2 regions of the Streptomyces sp. ADI95-16 genome follow, and region 2 is predicted to be linked to the other one. Evidence: predicted binding sites of a transcription regulator. Region 2 holds the regulator's gene; the other holds the start of a gene.
The links. Region 2 encodes HrcA, which represses chaperone genes, less so after heat shock. Its sites were predicted from a motif close to TTNGCACTCNGNNNNNCNGAGTGCNAA; they were not measured.
Positions count from the first base shown of each region.

Region 1: groL (chaperonin GroEL) is a predicted target of HrcA. The motif match lies at 2,070-2,096, and genes of this name have one in related genera.

Region 1 is NZ_CP033581.1:3,874,428-3,879,253, forward strand. It holds partial or broken gene EES41_RS16935 (helix-turn-helix domain-containing protein) at 3-200, shown strand; gene groL (chaperonin GroEL) at 286-1,908, opposite strand; gene EES41_RS16945 (cold-shock protein) at 2,299-2,505, opposite strand; gene EES41_RS16950 (MoaD/ThiS family protein) at 2,922-3,200, opposite strand; gene thrC (threonine synthase) at 3,237-4,535, opposite strand; SAM riboswitch class I at 4,529-4,686, opposite strand.
Region 2 is NZ_CP033581.1:2,999,827-3,004,652, forward strand. It holds gene EES41_RS13145 (nitronate monooxygenase) at 1-979, opposite strand, end outside; gene dnaJ (molecular chaperone DnaJ) at 1,148-2,287, opposite strand; gene hrcA (heat-inducible transcriptional repressor HrcA) at 2,288-3,304, opposite strand; gene EES41_RS13160 (MBL fold metallo-hydrolase) at 3,472-4,197, shown strand; gene EES41_RS13165 (DUF3097 domain-containing protein) at 4,226-4,826, shown strand, end outside.

The DNA of each region.
Region 1 (4,826 bases), 870 kb from region 2:
AGGAGCTCGGGCTGTCCCAGAGCCGGCTGGCCGAGCGGTCCGGCCTCACCCAGGCGAAGATCTCCCGCGTGGAGGGCGCCGACGCCGTACCCACGCTGCCGCTCCTGCGCCGACTCGCTCGCGCGCTGGACGCCTCTTTGAACATCGCCTTGGGCGACGACCACGAAGAAGTCACCTTCATCGCGCGCCCCGCCGCCTGAACCACGATGCCCCGCGAACGCCCGAGGGCGGCACCCCCGTGGGGTGCCGCCCTCGTTCGAGAACAGCCGATCAACCAGAGGTCGATCAGAAGTCCATGTCACCGCCCGGCATGCCGCCGCCGGCAGCGGCGCCGGCCTTCTCGGGCTTGTCGGCGATGACGGCCTCGGTCGTCAGGAACAGCGCGGCGATGGACGCGGCGTTCTGCAGAGCGGAGCGCGTGACCTTCGCCGGGTCGATGATGCCCTCGGCGATCATGTCGACGTACTCGCCGGTCGCGGCGTTCAGGCCCCAGCCGACGGTCAGGTTGCGGACCTTCTCCACGACGACGCCACCCTCAAGACCACCGTTGACGGCGATCTGCTTGAGCGGGGCCTCCAGCGCGAGCTTGACGGCATTGGCGCCGGTCGCCTCGTCACCGGTGAGCTCAAGCTTCTCGAAGACCGCGGAGGCCTGGAGCAGGGCCACGCCACCACCGGCGACGATGCCCTCCTCGACGGCCGCCTTCGCGTTGCGAACGGCGTCCTCGATGCGGTGCTTGCGCTCCTTGAGCTCGACCTCGGTCGCGGCACCGGCCTTGATGACGGCCACGCCGCCGGCCAGCTTCGCGAGGCGCTCCTGGAGCTTCTCGCGGTCGTAGTCCGAGTCGGAGTTCTCGATCTCGGCGCGGATCTGGTTGACGCGACCCTGGACCTGGTCGCTGTCACCGGAACCGTCGACGATCGTGGTCTCGTCCTTGGTGATGACGACCTTGCGGGCGCGGCCGAGCAGGTCGAGACCGGCGTTCTCCAGCTTGAGGCCGACCTCCTCGGAGATGACCGTGCCGCCCGTGAGGATGGCGATGTCACCGAGCATGGCCTTGCGGCGGTCGCCGAAGCCCGGGGCCTTGACGGCGACCGAGCGGAAGGTGCCGCGGATCTTGTTGACGACCAGGGTCGACAGGGCCTCGCCCTCGACGTCCTCGGCGATGATCAGCAGCGGCTTGCCGGACTGCATGACCTTCTCCAGCAGCGGAAGGAGGTCCTTCACGTTGCTGACCTTGGAGTTGACGATCAGGATGTACGGGTCGTCGAGCGACGCCTCCATACGCTCCATGTCGGTGGCGAAGTACGCCGAGATGTAGCCCTTGTCGAAGCGCATGCCCTCGGTGAGCTCAAGCTCCAGACCGAAGGTCTGGGACTCCTCGACGGTGATGACGCCTTCCTTGCCGACCTTGTCCATGGCCTCGGCGATGAGCTCGCCGATCTGGGTGTCAGCGGCGGAGATGGAGGCCGTCGAAGCGATCTGCTCCTTGGTCTCGACATCCTTCGCCTGCTCCAGCAGGGCGCCGGAGACGGCCTCGACGGCCTTCTCGATGCCGCGCTTGAGGGCCATCGGGTTGGCGCCGGCCGCCACGTTGCGCAGGCCCTCGCGGACGAGCGCCTGGGCGAGAACGGTGGCGGTGGTCGTACCGTCGCCGGCGACGTCGTCCGTCTTCTTGGCGACTTCCTTGACCAGCTCGGCGCCGATCTTCTCGTACGGGTCCTCGAGCTCGATCTCCTTGGCGATGGAGACACCATCGTTGGTGATCGTGGGGGCGCCCCACTTCTTCTCAAGGACGACGTTGCGACCCTTGGGGCCAAGGGTGACCTTGACGGCGTCGGCGAGCTGGTTCATCCCACGCTCGAGGCCGCGCCGGGCCTCCTCGTCGAACGCAATGATCTTGGCCATCTGAAGTGGTCCTCCAGGACTGGGGTTCCCCCTACGCCGCCAGGCGTGAGGGGAGGCTGGATTGCTCCGGACCGCGCCCGCGCCCGCGACGGACGGCCTGCGTGCCCGGCGGTTCCTTCCCGCCGGACCCTGCGGGCCTCACCGGCCCGGTCCTCGTCTTAGTAGCACTCTCACCAGGAGAGTGCTAACGCCAATGATTAGCACTCGACCCCTCCGAGTGCAAGCGGCTTGAGGCAATGCCCGGCCACCGGGACGGCTCCGGGCCCGGCACCGGCCCGGCACCGGCACGGCCCCGGCGTCGCGCCGGGCAGACGTACGAGGGGCCCACCTCCCGTCTCCGGGAGGTGGGCCCCTCGTATGTAAGTGCGTCGGTGGTCGATCGCTCTCGGACTAGCCGGCGGCGAGCTTGACCATGTCCGCCTGCGGACCCTTCTGGCCCTGCGAGATCTCGAACTCGACCCGCTGACCCTCTTCAAGGGTGCGGTATCCGTCCATCTGGATGGCGCTGTAGTGGACGAACACATCCGCACCACCGTCGACCGCGATGAAGCCGTAGCCCTTCTCCGCGTTGAACCACTTGACGGTGCCCTGAGCCATGCCTAACTCCCCTATTACTGGCCCTTGCGCAGGACCGCACTTCGCGGACCCGGGTCAGAACTTGCGCCGGAACGCCTCGACCGGGGCTGAATGTATCCGCACCGCTGCTGTCTGCAACAGGTCAATCCGACGAGAATTCCGGCCAGGGATAAAGATTGAAATAGAGTGAAAATCTGGCATCTTCCCGGGCAAGTCGGGCCGGGCAAATCTCGCCAATGCCCCATACCGCGCCCGCATATTGACTGAATGTCAACCCTCACGCGGCCCGTACATATGCGGCGGGCAAGAACAGCGGAGGGGACTTCCCCAACTCTACCGCGCCCAACCAAGCAGAATTGCCCCCTCCGCTTATTAGCGGAGGGGGCAATTTCGTTTACGCGTGCCACCTGGAGAAGCGGCGGGGAAGCCGTGAAGGGTCAGCAGCCGCCCGCGACGGCGGGGATGATCGAGACGCCCGCGCCGTCCGGCGTGACCGCCTCCAGGCCGCCCTCGAAGCGCACGTCGTCGTCGTTGACGTAGACGTTCACGAAGCGGCGCAGCTTGCCCTGGTCGTCCAGGACGCGGGCGGCGATGCCCGGGTGGTTCCGCTCCAGCGACGCGATGACCTCGGCCAGGGTGGCGCCCTCGGCCGCGACCTCGGCCAGGCCGCCGGTGTAGGTGCGCAGGATGGTGGGGATGCGGACGTTGACGCTCATGGCGCTACTGCCTTTCCGGGTGCGGGAGGACGGAGATCAGGCCAGGCCGGCGGCGCGGAACGCGTCCAGGCTCGGGCGGATGGTGGCGCTCTGCCCGCTGTCCGCGGCCACCGCCTCCAGGGTCTTGAGGCCGTCACCGGTGTTCAGGACCACGGTGGTCAGCGCCGGGTCGAGCTGCCCGTTCTCGATGAGCTTCTTCGTCACGCCGACGGTCACGCCGCCCGCGGTCTCGGCGAAGATGCCCTCGGTCTGAGCGAGCAGCTTGATGGCCTCGACGACCTGCTCGTCGCTGACGTCCTCGACGTAGCCGCCCGTGCGGCGGGCGATGTCCAGGACGTACGGGCCGTCCGCCGGGTTGCCGATGGCCAGCGACTTGGCGATGGTGTCCGGCTTCTGCGGGCGGACCACGTCGAGGCCGTCCTTGAAGGCGGTGGAGACCGGGGAGCAGCCCTCGGCCTGGGCGCCGAAGATCTTGTACGGCCTGTCCTCGACGAGTCCCAGCCTGATCAGCTCCTGGAGACCCTTGTCGATCTTCGTGAGCTGCGAGCCGGACGCGATCGGGATGACGATCTGGTCGGGCAGCCGCCAGCCGAGCTGCTCGCAGATCTCGTAAGCGAGGGTCTTGGAGCCCTCGCCGTAGTACGGGCGCAGGTTGACGTTGACGAAGCCCCAGCCCTCGCCCAGCGGGTCGCCGATGAGCTCGGAGCAGAAGCGGTTGACGTCGTCGTAGTTGCCCTCGATGCCGACGAGGTCGCCGCCGTAGACACCGGCCATGACGACCTTGCCCTGCTCCAGGTCGTGCGGGATGAACACGCAGGAGCGGAAGCCGGCGCGGGCGGCCGCGGCGCCGACGGCGCCGGCCAGGTTGCCGGTGGAGGAGCAGGACAGGGTGGTGAAGCCGAAGGCGCGGGCGGCCTCGACGGCGATGGCGACGACGCGGTCCTTGAAGGAGTGCGTCGGGTTGCCGGAGTCGTCCTTGACGTAGAGCTCGCCGGTGACGCCCAGCTCCTTGGCCAGGTTCCGGGCGTCCACGAGCTTGGTGAAGCCCGGGTTCAGGCTGGGCTTGGAGGCGACGTCCGCCGGGACGGGCAGCAGCGGCGCGTAGCGCCAGATGTTGGCGGGGCCGGCCTCGATCGCGGCCCGCAGGGCCTCGGGGTCGCCGGTCGGGAGGTCGTAGGCCACTTCGAGCGGCCCGAAGCACTCCACGCAGGCGAAGATGGGACCGAGTTCGAAGCGGGTACCGCACTCGCGACAGGAAAGGCCGGTGGCGGGTCCGAGATCGACAGAGGTGGCAACAGTCTGTGCAGCCATGATGGCGAGGCCCTTTCTCCTCATCTTCCCCATGGCGCACTTCGCCATGAGACGGAATTGGCACCTTCCCTAGCCGGGGACCTCGCTGGTGTCGCCGTGTGAGCGATCGCGAGAACCGACTGGAGGGTTGCCGGGGCTTCAACGGGCCGTGTCCCTCTGCCCCTCTGGATGAGCGGTATGGCACCGGTGCGCGCGCTCCATGGCGCGTCCGGGCATTTGTGCGCGGGGACCCCGGCATGCGGTGGTCCTTCGCGTTGTTCAAGACTGTAACCGAAGGTGCGGATGGTTGAGACAGCCGTCCGAACCGCGAGATGG
Region 2 (4,826 bases):
CCTGGCCCGCCCACAGCGCCATGCCCTGCGGGTCCCCGGCCGCCGCGGCCGCCTTGCGCAGCCCCGAGGTGAGGTGGTGGACCTGCGGGTACGCGGCCGGGGCGTACGGCCCGTGCTCGCGCATGAACCGGTTCACCAGCCCCCGCGCGGGCCGCCCGGAGAACGCCCGGGTCAGCTCGGTGCGGACGAACAGCGGGTCCGTCAGCGCCGCCTTGTGCAGCGGGTGGGCCCCCGACTCCGGGCACGCCAGGAACGCGGTGCCGAGCTGCGCCGCCTCCGCTCCGGCCGCGAGCACGGCCGCGATCTGCGAGCCGCGCATCAGGCCGCCCGCCGCGATGATCGGGAGGGCGACCCCTTCCCGTACCTGCGCGACCAGCGCGAGCAGCCCGACGCCGGCGGTGCCGTCGGCCTGCGGGTCGTCGCGGTGGGTGCCCTGGTGGCCGCCGGCCTCGACGCCCTGGACGCAGACGGCGTCGGCGCCCGCCTCCTGGGCGGCGCGGGCCTCCTCGACCGAGGTCACGGTGACGACGGTGTGCGTACCGGCCTCGCGCAGCCGGGCGAGGGCGGCGGGCGCGGGGCAGCCGAAGGTGAACGAGACGACCGGGACCGGGTCTTCGAGGAGGATGGCGAGCTTGGCGTCGTAGCCGTCGTCGCAGGTGCCGATGATGTCCTCGGCGGCGAGGGAGACCTCGTACCAGCTGGCCTCGCCCGCGAGCTGTCCGCGGTAGGCCTCGACGGCGGCCGGGTCGACGTAGCCGGTCTGCGGCATGAAGAGGTTCACGCCGAAGGGCCGCCGGGTCAGCCCCCGGGTCTGCTTGATCTCCTGGTACATGCCGTCGGCGGTCTTGTAGCCGCCGGCCAGGAAGCCCAGCCCGCCCGCTTCGCACACGGCCGCGGCGAGGGCGGGACAGGAGGCGCCGCCCGCCATGGGAGCCTGCACGATCGGGAACCGGTAGAGACCGTTCGGTGCGGAGGACATGGACTGCATCGTGCCATGTCCCGCTCACCGCACCGAATCACGGCATTCGCCTGGCATAGTCCGCTTCAGCGGCCTGGCGCGTTCGCGCCGGGCGCCCGGCGCGAACGCGCCGAACCCGGTCCGGGGCGTCCCCGGACCGGGCTCGTACGACGGTGACCGCGCTCGGCGTCAGCGGCCGTTGAACGCGTCCTTCAGACGGCTGAACAGACCCTGCTGGCCCGGCGCGAACTGGCCCATCGGCCGCTCCTCGCCGCGCAGCTTGGCCAGCTGGCGCAGCAGGTCCTCCTGCTGGGCGTCCAGCTTGCCCGGCGTGGTGACCTCGACGTGGACGATCAGGTCGCCCCGGCCGCCGCCGCGCAGGTGCGTCACGCCGCGCCCGTGCAGCGGGATCGACTGGCCGGATCCGGTGCCGGGCCGGATGTCGATCTCCTCCATGCCGTCCAGCGTCTCCAGCGGGCACTTGGTGCCCAGGGCCGCCGCCGTCATGGGGATGGTCACGGTGCAGTGCAGGTCGTCCCCGCGCCGCTGGAAGGTCGGGTGCGGCAGTTCGTGGATCTCCACGTACAGGTCGCCGGCGGGGCCGCCGCCGGGGCCGACCTCGCCCTCGCCCGCGAGCTGGATCCGGGTGCCGTTCTCGACGCCGGCCGGGATCTTGACCGTGAGGCTGCGGCGGGAGCGGACCCGGCCGTCGCCCGCGCACTCGGGGCAGGGGGTCGGGACCACGGTGCCGAAGCCCTGGCACTGCGGGCAGGGGCGCGAGGTCATGACCTGGCCCAGGAAGGACCGGGTGACCTGCGAGACCTCACCGCGGCCGCGGCACATGTCACATGTCTGCGCCGAGGTGCCGGGGGCGGCGCCTTCGCCGGAGCAGGTGTTGCAGACGACCGCCGTGTCGACCTGGATGTCCTTGGTCGTCCCGAAGGCCGCCTCGTCCAGCTCCAGGTCCAGGCGGATCATCGCGTCCTGGCCCCGCCGGGTCCGCGAGCGCGGGCCGCGCTGCGAGGACTGGCCGAAGAAGGCGTCCATGATGTCGGAGAAGTTGCCGAAGCCACCCGCACCGAATCCGCCCGCGCCACCGCCGCCGCCCGAGGAGGACAGCGGGTCGCCGCCGAGGTCGTAGACCTGCTTCTTCTGCGGATCCGAGAGGACCTCGTACGCCGCGTTGATCTCCTTGAAACGCTCTTGCGTCTTCGGGTCCGGATTCACATCCGGGTGGAGCTCACGCGCGAGGCGGCGGAAGGCCTTCTTGATCTCGTCCTGCGATGCGTCGCGGCGTACGCCGAGGACCGCGTAATAGTCCGTGGCCACTTACGACTCCGCCAGGATCTGTCCGACGTAACGTGCCACTGCGCGTACCGCTCCCATCGTTCCGGGGTAGTCCATGCGGGTCGGTCCGACCACGCCGAGTTTGGCGACACTCTCGCCGCCCGAACCGTAGCCGACCGAGACGACGGACGTGGAGTTCAGTCCCTCGTAGGCATTCTCATGCCCGATCTTCACGGCCATCCCCGACTCGTTGGCCTCGCCCAGCAGCTTGAGGAGCACGACCTGCTCCTCCAGCGCTTCGAGCACCGGCCTGATCGTCAGGGGGAAATCGTGTCCGAAGCGGGTGAGATTGGCGGTGCCGCCGATCATCAGCCGCTCCTCGGCCTCCTCGACCAGGGTTTCGAGGAGGGTGGCGAGCACGGTCGAGACCGTGGCCCGGTCCTCCGCCTCGAAGGATTCGGGGAGGTCCTGCACCAGCTGCGGCACGTCGGTGAACCGACGGCCGACGACCCGGCTGTTGAGCCGCGCCCGCAGATCGGCGAGGGAAGCCTCGCCGAAGGGGGTCTGGCAGTCGACGAGCCGCTGCTCGACCCGCCCGGTGTCCGTGATCAGTACGAGCATCAGCCGGGCCGGGGCCAGCGACAGCAGCTCGACGTGCCGGACGGTGGAGCGGGTCAGCGACGGGTACTGGACGACGGCGACCTGCCGGGTGAGCTGCGCGAGCAGCCGCACCGTACGGCCGACGACGTCGTCGAGGTCCACGGCGCCGTCGAGGAAGTTCTGGATGGCCCGGCGCTCGGGCGTCGACAGCGGCTTGACGCCCGCCAGCCGGTCGACGAACAGCCGGTAGCCCTTGTCCGTGGGGATCCGGCCGGCGCTGGTGTGGGGCTGGGCGATGTACCCCTCCTCCTCCAGCACGGCCATGTCGTTGCGCACGGTGGCGGGCGAGACGCCGAGCCGGTGCCGCTCGGTGAGCGCCTTGGAGCCGACCGGCTCCTCCGTCCCGACGTAGTCCTGGACGATGGCGCGCAGCACTTCGAGTCTGCGTTCGCTGAGCATCGCGCACACCTCCAGCTGTGATGCGTGGTCGTGGTCTCGGTCTTGGTACCGGCCCGTTTGGCACTCGGGGCATACGAGTGCCAGAGAACCCCCGGTCAGTGTACGGCCGGGTAGTACGCCGGAGGCAAGGGCGGTCGCTCGGGGGGTCGCCAGGGTAGCGTCACGGCATGGACGTCCGATGGGAAGAGGCGGGCTGGGAGCGGTTGACCGGGCGGGCCGGCCGGCGGCGGCTTCCGGTGTGGGACTGCACGGTGGGACTGGTGGTGGGGGACGATTCGGTCCTCCTCGTCGATCCCGGATCGTGCGTGCGCGAGGGCGCGGAAGTGCGGGCCGAGGCGGAGCGGCTGACCGGCCGCCGCGTGACCCATATCGCATTCACGCACGGCCATTTCGATCACGTGCTGGGCGGGGCCGCGTTCTCCGGGGCCGAGGTCTTCGGGGCGGTCGGGCTGGACGCGCTGCTGTCGGTGGGGCGCGACGAGCTGCGCGGGGACGCGGTGCGGCACGGGCTGGCGGAGGCGGAGGCCGCCGAGGCGGCGGACCTGCTGGCGGCGCCGAAGCACCTGGTGTCGGGCGAGTGGACGCTGGACCTGGGCGGGGTCCAGGTGCTGCTGGCGAACGTCGGCCCCGGGCACACCCGGCACGACCTGGCGGTGTTCGTGCCGGGTGCGCGGGAGGTGGTGTTCTGCGGGGACCTCGTGGAGGAGTCGGGCGACCCGTCGGCCGGCCCGGACGCGGTGCCCCGGCAGTGGCCCGCGGCGCTGGACCGGCTGCTGTCGCTGGGCGGCGACGACGCGCTGTACGTGCCGGGTCACGGAGCGGTGGTCGGCGCGGCCTTCGTGCGTGCGCAACGGGACACACTGCGGGCGCGGTTCGGCGTGTCGGAGGCGTGAGCACGGGCTCTCTCGTACCGTCGGCCGGATGCGCGAGTACTCCCCCGACCTGACCCCGCAGTGGAAGCGTGCCCGAGCCGTGCCGGAGGTGGCGGCGGACCCGGGCCTGGTGGTGGAGGTGGCCGGTACGGACTTCTGCGGCGCGGTGGTGGCCTGCGAGGCGGGCACGGTGACGCTGGAGGACCGCTTCGGCAAGCGGCGGGTGTTCCCGCTGGAGCCGCGCGGGTTCCTGCTGGAGGGGGCGGTGGTCACCCTGACGCGCCCGGCGCGGGGGCCGGCCGCACCGGCCCGTACGGCGTCGGGCTCGGTGGCCGTGCCCGGGGCGCGGGCGCGGGTGGCGCGGGCGGGCCGGATCTACGTCGAGGGGCGGCACGACGCGGAGCTGGTGGAGCGGGTCTGGGGCGACGACCTGCGGATCGAGGGCGTGGTGGTGGAGTACCTGGAGGGCATCGACGACCTTCCCGCCGTCGTCGCCGATTTCGCCCCGGCCGCGGACGCCCGTCTCGGCGTCCTGGTCGACCATCTGGTCCCGGGCTCGAAGGAGTCCCGCATCGCGGCGTCGGTGACCTCCCCGCACGTCCTGATCGTGGGCCACCCGTACGTGGACGTCTGGCAGGCGGTGAAGCCGT